3 regions of the Enterobacter sp. R4-368 genome follow, and region 3 is predicted to be linked to each of the others. Evidence: predicted binding sites of a transcription regulator. Region 3 holds the regulator's gene; each other region holds the start of a gene.

Region 1 (3,281 bases), 2.2 Mb from region 3:
AAAATCAGATTCAGTACAATCGCGGTGATCCCGCCTGCGGCGATACCGGAAGAGAGCAGGTTTTTCAGCCAGTCCGGGGCAAATTGCAGGATTTGCGGCTGCTGAGAAACGCCGAGGCCAACGGCCAGCGACAGCGCGATAATCAGGATCGCGCGGCGGTTCAACGGCTCGCGGGAAACAATGCGTACACCGGATGCGGCAATCGTACCGAACATCACCAGCGTTGCACCGCCCAGTACCGGCTCAGGCAGTTGCTGTACAAAAGCGCTGACCGCCGGGAACAGGCCGAGCACCATCAGCATCACCGCAATGAAGAAACCGATATAGCGGCTGGCAACACCGGTCAGTTGAATAACGCCATTGTTCTGGCCGAAGCAGGAGTTCGGGAAAGTGTTGAAAACAGCGGAAACAAACGAGTTGAGACCATTTGCCAGCACGCCGCCTTTCAGGCGCTTCATATACAGCGGGCCAGCGACGGGCTGCTCGGAAACGTCAGAAGTGGCGGTGATATCACCGATGGTTTCAAGCGAGGTGATCATAAATACCAGCATTAGCGGCAGCAGCAGGGTCCAGTCAATGCTCAGACCGTAGTAAAGCGGCGTCGGCACCATAAAGGACGTTGCCGGTGCGCTATATGCCGGCAGCATACCCATAAACATCGCCAGCACATAGCCAACGGCCATGGCGATCACCAGCGACGCGATACGTAAATAGGGGTTGCGCTGACGGTTAAGCAGAATAATCAGCCCCAGCACCACGCCTGCCAGCAGCAGGTTTTTCGGCGCGCCGAAGGTGTGGTTGCTCATCGCGGCAAAACCGCCGCCTACGGATGTCAGACCCACCTGAATCAGCGACAGGCCGATAATCATCACCACCACGCCGGAAACCAGCGGGGTAATAATGCGACGCGCAAACGGCAGGATGCGGGAAACGACCATTTCGGTGCAGCTGGCCAGCATCAGGGTGCCGAACAGCGCAGCCATCATCGTGGGCACATCCGCACCGCCGGTTTTCAGCGCGGTACCACCCATGATCAGTGGCGCAACAAAGTTAAAGCTGGTGCCCTGAATCGAGAGCAACCCGGAGCCAACAGGTCCCCAGGCTTTGATCTGGATAATAGAGGCGACGCCAGAGGCGAACAGCGACATGCTGATAATGTGCTGAGTGTCCTGAGCCGGTAAACCCAACGCCTGGCAGATAAGCAGCGCGGGCGTGATAACGCCAACAAACATCGCCAGCAGGTGCTGGAGCGCGGCAAACAGGGTCTGCGGCAGCGGCGGGCGATCTTCAAGGCGGTAGATCAGTTCGCTGGGTTGAGTCTGCGCAACCGGTTGCGCACTTTCTGACTCGATGGTGTTTACGGACATCTCAAGCAATCCCCTGATGGAAAAGCGCTGATTTTATCGGACTGTTTGGTAAAAGCAAACGGTTGCTATGCTAAAAACATACTTTTCTAAGGGGTGTTCGTTTTGCGGGATAAGGTTCTAAAACTCAGGCGTTGGAGTAGCGTTCTGTTTCCGGCATCCAGCGGTCGATCAGCGCTTCGGCAAGCTGCGGATAACGCTCATGAATATGGCGGGCTACGCGCTGTACTTCCGGGATCATCGCCTGATCGCGCAGCAGGTCGGCAACTTTAAATTCCGCGTTGCCGGTCTGGCGGGTACCAAGCAGTTCGCCGGGGCCGCGAATTTCCAGATCTTTTTGCGCAATCACAAAGCCATCGTTACTGTCGCGGAGCACTTGCAGGCGTTTTTGCGCGGTTTTTGATAATGGGGATTTGTAGAGCAGTACGCAGTGGGAGGCCACCGCACCGCGCCCAACGCGGCCACGTAGCTGGTGGAGTTGCGCAAGTCCGAGCCGCTCCGGGTTTTCGATAATCATCAGGCTGGAATTTGGCACATCCACGCCCACTTCAATCACCGTAGTAGCGACCAGCAAATGCAGCTCGCCCTGTTTGAATGCCTGCATTACCGCCTGTTTTTCTGCCGGTTTCATGCGGCCATGCACCAGGCCAACATTCAGCTCCGGCAACGCCAGTTTCAGCTCTTCCCAGGTCGCCTCCGCCGCCTGTGCTTCCAGCAGGTCGGACTCTTCGATCAATGTACAAACCCAGTAGGCCTGGCGGCCTTCGCCGGTACAGGCGCTGCGTACGCGATCGATAATCTCGTTGCGGCGCGTATCGGGGATAGCGACGGTAGTGACCGGCGTACGGCCCGGCGGCAGTTCGTCGATCACCGAGGTGTCGAGATCGGCGTAGGCGGTCATCGCCAGCGTGCGTGGGATCGGTGTTGCCGTCATGATCAACTGGTGCGGGTGAAAACCCTGCTGCTGGCCTTTTTCCCACAGCGCCAGCCGCTGATGAACGCCAAAGCGGTGTTGTTCGTCGATAATTACCAGCGCAAGACCGTTAAACTGCACCTGTTCCTGGAAAATGGCATGGGTGCCCACCACCATTTGCACCTGACCGCTGGCAATTGCCTCTTGCTGTGCCTGGCGCGCTTTGCCTTTTTGCTTGCCCGCCAGCCAGCCCACTTCCACGCCGAGCGGCGCAAACCAGTTGCGGAAATTGTTAGCGTGCTGCTCTGCCAGCAGTTCGGTGGGTGCCATCATCGCCACTTGTTTGCCATTGGCTATCGCCCGCAGCGCTGCCAGCGCGGCAACCAGCGTTTTACCGGAGCCCACATCACCCTGCACCAGGCGCATCATCGGCATATCCAGCGCCATATCGCGCTCGATCTCCGCGACCACGCGCGCTTGTGCGCCGGTTGGTTTAAACGGTAGCGACGCCAGCAGGCGGTTTTTCAGTTCATCTTTGGCGCTGAGTGGTTGCGCATGATAACGCTGCGCGCCGGCACGCAACGCCAGCATACTGAGGTTGTGCGCCAGTAATTCTTCAAGGATCAAACGGCGCTGCGCCGGGTGCTGCCCGCTTTCCAGATCGCTTAATTGCAGTGACGGCGGCGGGCGATGCAGCGTATGCAGCGCCTCTGGCAGGCTCATCATGCCTTGCGCCAGCTCCGGCGGCAGCAGTTCGCTGATGGCGCACGTCGCCAGTAGTTCCAGCGCCTGGTCGGTGAGCTTGCGCAGTGTCGCTTGTTTGATGCCTTCGGTGGTGGGGTAAACCGGCGTCAGGGTTTCCTGCAATTCCGGGGTGCTGAGATCGCCCTGCACGCGGTATTCGGGATGGATCATTTCCGCGCCGAACTTCCCGCGTTTCGCTTCCCCATAGGCCAGCACACGGCGGCCAGTGGCGAGGCTGTTTTTCATCGCCGCGTTGAAGT
Region 2 (3,281 bases), 180 kb from region 3:
CGGTGGTTCCTGGCTGGTGCCGGCTGATGCGCTGGAAGCAGGTGATTACGATCGCATCACTAAACTGGCTCGCGAAGCTGTTGAAGGTGCGAAGCTGTAATTTTCGGCGGGGTTAAAGCCCGCCTGATAAAAGCCCGGTCGCATAAATGCCGACCGGGCTTTTTTTCTCTCACTCGTCCAGGGTGACGGCCGCTAAGAAGCTGATTCTGCTTTATTGCCCCCCGATTTGACTCTCAGGGGGCCGGCAGATGCAGATGCGGCTGTGAGGGATTTGTTCGCCTTCAGGAAGCAATCAATGCAACCTGCCGGGAAGGCTGTTTACCCGCTGACCTTCACCGCCGCCGCCGCCGCAACGGCATATTCCACCGCTTTTTCAACGTTATCTGCCACGGCCAGCGCGACGCCCATACGGCGGGAACCCGCAATTTCCGGCTTACCAAACAGACGCAACTGCACGCCAGCACCTACGGCGCTGTCCACCTTATCAAAGGTGACATTCTGACTGGTCAGGCGCGGCAGGATCACCGCCGAAGCGGAAGGACCATACTGACGAATAGCGCCAATGGGCATGCCGAGAAACGCGCGGACATGCAGGGCAAACTCGGAAAGATCCTGCGAAATCAAGGTCACCATGCCGGTATCGTGCGGGCGCGGCGAAACTTCGCTGAAGATAACGTCATCGCCGCAAACAAAAAGCTCAACGCCAAACAGGCCGTAGCCGCCAAGCGCCAGCACCACTTTGCTGGCGATAGCTTGCGCGCGCTCCAGCGCCAGGGGCGACATTTGCTGCGGTTGCCAGGATTCGCGGTAGTCGCCATCTTCCTGGCGATGCCCGACCGGCGCGCAGAAATGAACGCCGTCGACGGCGCTGATGGTCAGCAATGTGATTTCAAAATCAAAATTGACCACACCTTCAACAATGACACGCCCGGCACCGGCGCGGCCGCCTTGTTGGGCATATTCCCAGGCGCTTGCTAATTGATCGGCGCTTTTAATAAAGCTCTGCCCTTTACCGGAGGAGCTCATCACCGGTTTTACAATACAAGGTAAACCTATCTCCGCGACGGCTTGCTGAAATGCAGCTTCACTGTCGGCAAAGCGGTAACTGGAGGTGGGTAGTTGTAACTCTTCAGCCGCCAGGCGGCGGATGCCTTCACGGTTCATCGTTAGCTTGGTGGCGCGTGCGCAGGGGACGACATGCTGACCTTGCGCTTCCAGCTCAATCAGCGTATCGGTGGCGATAGCTTCGATTTCCGGCACGATAAAGTGAGGTCTTTCCTGTTCAACCAGTGCCTTCAACGCCGCGCCATCAAGCATATTGATCACATGCGAACGATGCGCAACATGCATCGCAGGTGCATCGGGATAGCGATCCACGGCGATCACTTCAATGCCCAGACGCTGACATTCGATGGCAACTTCCTTGCCCAGTTCACCAGAGCCTAATAACATCACGCGTGTTGCTGCGGGGCGCAGCGCAGTTCCTAAAAGAGTCATAGCATTGTACCGTTAGAAAAAATTTGCGCGCAGTATAAACGAAAACGTTTGCGCCTGTCTTTTATCACTTGCGGTGGTTTTTTCATCGCGCTACTATACTGTATAAATACACAGTTAAATGAGGCTGCATCATGGCGGTAGAAGTTAAATACGTTGTCATTCGTGAAGGTGAGGAAAAAATGTCTTTTGCCAGTAAAAAGGAAGCCGATGCTTACGATAAGATGCTCGATCTGGCCGAAGTCCTCGGTGACTGGCTTGCAACAGGGCCGGTAGATCTGGAAGACAACGCGCGCGATCAGATGGCGCTGTGGCTTGCTGAGCAAAAAGAGGCGCTTAACGGCATCCTGAAATCAGGCAAATTACCGGGCACGGAAGCTGAAGAAGCGGTAGCGCCGGTCGACTCTTCAGATTCTGAAGCGACTGACGCTGTGGATATCAAAACTGCAGCGAAGCGCGTGAAAGTCGCCTGAGCTTGCACTGCCAGCAATCTGTACCATGCTTTGAAGGGGTAAAAACCAGGAGATAAGCATGAAAATAGCAGGAGTTTTCGCCGGTTTGCTTTTGCTGGCAGGCAGTATGGCGGCGCATGCCGTTACGGATAAGTCGGTGAAATTTCCCTCGTGCGAGGGACTCAAGGCAGACGGCATTGCCGCCAGTGTTAAGCGGGATTATCTGCAGAATCGCATTGTCCGATGGGCTGATGATCAAAAGAAACTGGGTCAGGCCGATCCAGTCGCCTGGGTCAATCCGAAGGAAATTACCGGCAAGAATGATAAATGGGTTGTGCCGTTAACCGTACGCGGGAAAAGCGCGGACCTTCACTATCGAGTGACTATCGATTGTAAAGGCGGAACCGCAGAGTATCAGCCGCGATCGTAACACCGCATTTTCCCATTCTTTTCAGATATAGACACTTCCTGACATCCCCCTCGCTTACTCTGTGCGCACAACTGTCATGATAAGCGAGGGTTCTATGAGCTGGTTAAATCAACTGCAGTCATTGCTTGGTCAAAAAGGTGATACGCAGACGCCGTCTCCCGGTGGCCATGGACTCAACAATTTGTTGGTGCCGGGTGCATTAGGTGGCCTGGCGGGCCTGCTGGTCGCCAGTAAATCATCGCGCAAACTGCTCGCGAAATATGGCACCGGCGCTTTGCTGGTGGGTGGGGGAGCCGTTGCGGGCAGCGTGTTGTGGAATAAGTATAAAGATCGCATCCGGGATGCGCATCAAGGTGAGCCGCAATTTGGTCAGCACAATACGCCTCTGGATGTCCGCACTGAGCGGCTGATCCTGGCGCTGGTGTTCGCCGCTAAAAGCGACGGACACATTGATGATAAAGAACGTGCGGCGATAGAACAGCAGTTGCGTGAAGCAGGTGTGGAAGCGCAAGGGCAGCAACTGGTAGCGAATGCTATAGACCAGCCGCTGGACCCCGCGCGTCTGGCGCAGGGAGTGCAAAACGAAGAAGAAGCGCTGGAAGTTTACTTCCTGAGCTGCGCCGTTATCGATATCGATCATTTTATGGAACGCAGCTATCTGAACGCGCTGGGCGATGCGTTAAAAATTCCGCAAGATGTGCGAGAAGATATCGAGGCGGATCTCAAAAAGCAGAAATTAGCGCTTAGCTCATGATTTAAATTACGTTTCGCTTGCATCGCGCGTGGGTTTTGCCACCCTTATAGGTATGTAAAACCAAATAAGAATTGTGCTATGTCGCCAAAAGCAAAAAAAATCCCGCACGCCATGACAATGCATGGTGATACGCGTATCGACAACTATTACT
Region 3 (3,281 bases):
GCGGCAACTTGAAGAGTGGCTGGCTGTTCCGCTGTTTGAACGCCGCCATCGGGATGTTGAGCTTACGCCTGCCGGAGTCTGGTTTTTGAAAGAAGGGCGAGCTGTTATCAAAAAAATGCAGATCACCCGTCAGCAGTGCCAGCAAATTGCCAACGGCTGGCGCGGGCAACTGGCGATCGCCGTCGACAACATCGTAAAACCTGAACGTACCCGGCAATTAATCGTCGATTTCTATCGACATTTCAGTGATGTTGAGTTGCAGGTCTACCAGGAAGTCTTTAACGGTGTCTGGGATGCGCTTGCTGACGGGCGGGTGGAGCTGGCGATCGGCGCAACGCAGGCTATTCCCGTCGGTGGGCGTTATGCGTTTCGCGATATGGGAATGCTGAGCTGGAAATGCGTGGTTTCCAGTCGCCATCCGCTGGCGTCACTGGCAGGCCCGCTTAGCGACGATACCTTGCGCAACTGGCCTTCACTTATCCAGGAAGATACGTCCCGCTCGTTGCCGAAACGTATTACCTGGCTGCTGGATAATCAGAAACGCGTGATTGTTCCTGATTGGGCGTCGTCGGAGGCGTGCTTATCGGCAGGGTTATGCGTGGGAATGGTGCCGGCCCACTTTGCCCGCCCGCGGCTCGACAGCGGTGACTGGGTTGCGCTGACCCTGGAAAATCCCTTCCCGGATGCGGCGTGCTGCCTGACATGGCAACAAAATGAGGCGTCCCCGGCGTTAAACTGGCTGCTGGAATATCTGGGAGATAGCGAAACGCTGAATGACGAGTGGTTACGGGAGCCGAATTAACGGCTCCGTAATAAGCGGTTAGCGGCGGTAGTCGCGGAACGGGCCATCGGCCACGGAACGGCGTTCAACCAGACGCGGATGTACTTCAATAGACTGCGACTCTTCGCGCTTGTTGACGATACGATCAAGCAGCATGGTAAACGCCGTTTCTCCCAGCGAATCTTTCGGCTGGTGAATCGTGGTCAGGGCCGGGGTGAAGAAGCGTGAGTTACGTACGTTGTCATAACCAATCAGGGAAATATCCTGCGGTACGCGTAAACCCATCTCATCGGCAGCGCACAGTGCGCCCATCGCCATAATGTCACCGCCGCAAAAGACTGCGGTAGGGCGATGCGCCTGATTGAGGATTTGCTGCATCGCGCGATAGCCGGATTCCGGCTCGAAATCGCCCTGCACGATCCAGTTTTCCGGCACGCTGATAAGGGCTTCTTCCATCGCTTTCATAAAGCCGGCCAGACGGCCAGCGCCAGTGTTACGCTCCAGCGGGCCGGGGATCACGCCAATATCGCGGTGTCCGCGATCAATAAGGTAGCGCCCGGCCATATAACCGCCTTCAAAGGCGTTATCAATAACGGAATCCGTAAAGTCGGCCTTCGCTTCGCCCCAGTCCATCACTACCATCGGAATATGGCGGTACTCTTCCAGCATGCTCAACAGCGATTCCGGGTATTCGGAACACATTACCAGCAAACCATCAACGCGCTTTTGCGCCATCATCGACAGATAAGCACGCTGTTTTTCGAGGCTATTCCAGGCATTGCCGAGGATCAGGGTATAACCCTTCTGGAAGCACTTTTTCTCTACGGCTTCAATAATTTCAGCAAAGTAGGCCGCTTCACTGCTGGTGGCCAGCAAGCCGATCGATTTAGTGTGATTCACTTTCAGGCTGCGGGCGACGGCGCTGGGGGAATAGTGCAACTCTTTAATCGCCGCCCACACAGCGTTGCGCGTCTCTTCGGCGACGAAACGGGTTTTGTTAATTACATGTGATACGGTTGTAGTGGAAACGTTTGCTCGTTTCGCTACGTCTTTAATCGTTGCCATCAGATATCACTCCAGACCATATCATAAGCTCCTGATAATACTTAAGGTAAACGTTTGCCTTTAATCACCCTGTACCCATCAAAGGGGGTGCGGTACGCCGGGAAAACGACACTGGACGTCAGGAGGGGAGTCAATGGCCGGTACGCTAATAAATTTAGCGTCGAATTTTGTCTGATCTTGAGCAAAAGGGGAAGTATTAAAACGTTTCTCCTGCGAATTCCCGCAAGATTTTTAAGATAATTTGTGCAAAAATGCGTTATCTCACTTTTTGTGGGGAAATTAAAAAGGGGAAAATTGATGAGCACCGATCTGAAGTATTCTTTAATCACTACCGTCATCGTTCTGAGCCTGATTGTTTTCGGCGGTCTGACTGCTGCACTGCATTGATCTATCGCGAGGGAGAGCCTTTTCTCCCTCGGTTTTCTTCCCCGCCATTGTTATCACTTCTGCAATAATCTTTTGTCATTCTGCTAACTTCTGTTTTTTGTGATAGCTGTCATACTTTTGGCTTCAGCGACAGGGTCGCAAGTCGGCATGTCTATTTTGGAGTCACAGATGAAAATTAATTTCCCTTTGCTTGCCCTGGCGATTGGCGCCTTCGGCATTGGTACCACCGAGTTTTCCCCGATGGGATTACTGCCGGTTATTGCCCGCGGCGTCGACGTTTCTATTCCGGCGGCGGGGATGCTGATTAGCGCCTACGCTATCGGCGTAATGGTCGGTGCGCCGTTAATGACATTGCTGCTGTCTCACCGCGGCAGACGCAATGCCCTGATCTTTTTGATGGCGATTTTTACGCTCGGTAACGTGCTGTCGGCGATTGCGCCGGATTACGCCACATTAATGCTGGCGCGGATCGTCACCAGCCTGAACCACGGCGCGTTTTTTGGTCTTGGCTCGGTGGTGGCGGCAAGCGTTGTCGCCAAAGAGAAGCAGGCCAGCGCAGTGGCAACCATGTTTATGGGGCTGACCATTGCTAACATTGGCGGTGTGCCTGCCGCAACCTGGCTGGGTGAAACCATTGGCTGGCGTATGTCCTTCATGGCCACCGCCGGGCTGGGTGTGATTGCCATGGCAAGCCTGTTCTTTTCGCTGCCGAAAGGTGGCACAGGTGAGCGCCCGGACGTACGTAAAGAGCTGTCGGTACTGGTACGCCCACAAGTGTTGTCCGCATTGCTGACCACCGTGCTCGGCGCAGGCGCCATGTTCACGCTGTATACCTACATTGCGCCGGTACTGCACACCATTACCGATGCCACTCCCGTTTTTGTGACGGCGATGCTGGTGTTGATTGGCGTTGGTTTCTCCATTGGTAATTATCTTGGCGGCAAACTGGCGGATCGCTCGGTCACCGGCACGCTGAAAGGTTTTTTGATCCTGCTGATTGCCATCATGCTGGCGATCCCGTTCCTGGCGCGCAGTGAAGTGGGCGCAG

What was found. Region 3 encodes PurR, which represses purine synthesis genes. Its sites were predicted from a motif close to CANGCAAACGTTTGCNTG; they were not measured.
Region 1: a site for PurR is predicted at 1,419-1,436, ahead of H650_RS13610 (nucleobase:cation symporter-2 family protein). Genes of this name have one in related genera too.
Region 2: a site for PurR is predicted at 1,535-1,552, ahead of purT (formate-dependent phosphoribosylglycinamide formyltransferase). Genes of this name have one in related genera too.

What each region holds. Positions count from the first base shown of each region.
Region 1 is NC_021500.1:2,893,992-2,897,272, reverse strand. It holds gene H650_RS13610 (nucleobase:cation symporter-2 family protein) at 1-1,367, opposite strand, end outside; gene recG (ATP-dependent DNA helicase RecG) at 1,492-3,281, opposite strand, start outside.
Region 2 is NC_021500.1:909,679-912,959, reverse strand. It holds gene kdgA (bifunctional 4-hydroxy-2-oxoglutarate aldolase/2-dehydro-3-deoxy-phosphogluconate aldolase) at 1-100, shown strand, start outside; gene purT (formate-dependent phosphoribosylglycinamide formyltransferase) at 319-1,497, opposite strand; gene H650_RS04205 (YebG family protein) at 1,629-1,967, shown strand; gene yebF (protein YebF) at 2,026-2,376, shown strand; gene H650_RS04195 (tellurite resistance TerB family protein) at 2,471-3,130, shown strand; gene ptrB (oligopeptidase B) at 3,209-3,281, shown strand, end outside.
Region 3 is NC_021500.1:729,015-732,295, reverse strand. It holds gene punR (DNA-binding transcriptional activator PunR) at 1-802, shown strand, start outside; gene purR (HTH-type transcriptional repressor PurR) at 821-1,846, opposite strand; gene cydH (cytochrome bd-I oxidase subunit CydH) at 2,144-2,233, shown strand; gene H650_RS03315 (MFS transporter) at 2,402-3,281, shown strand, end outside.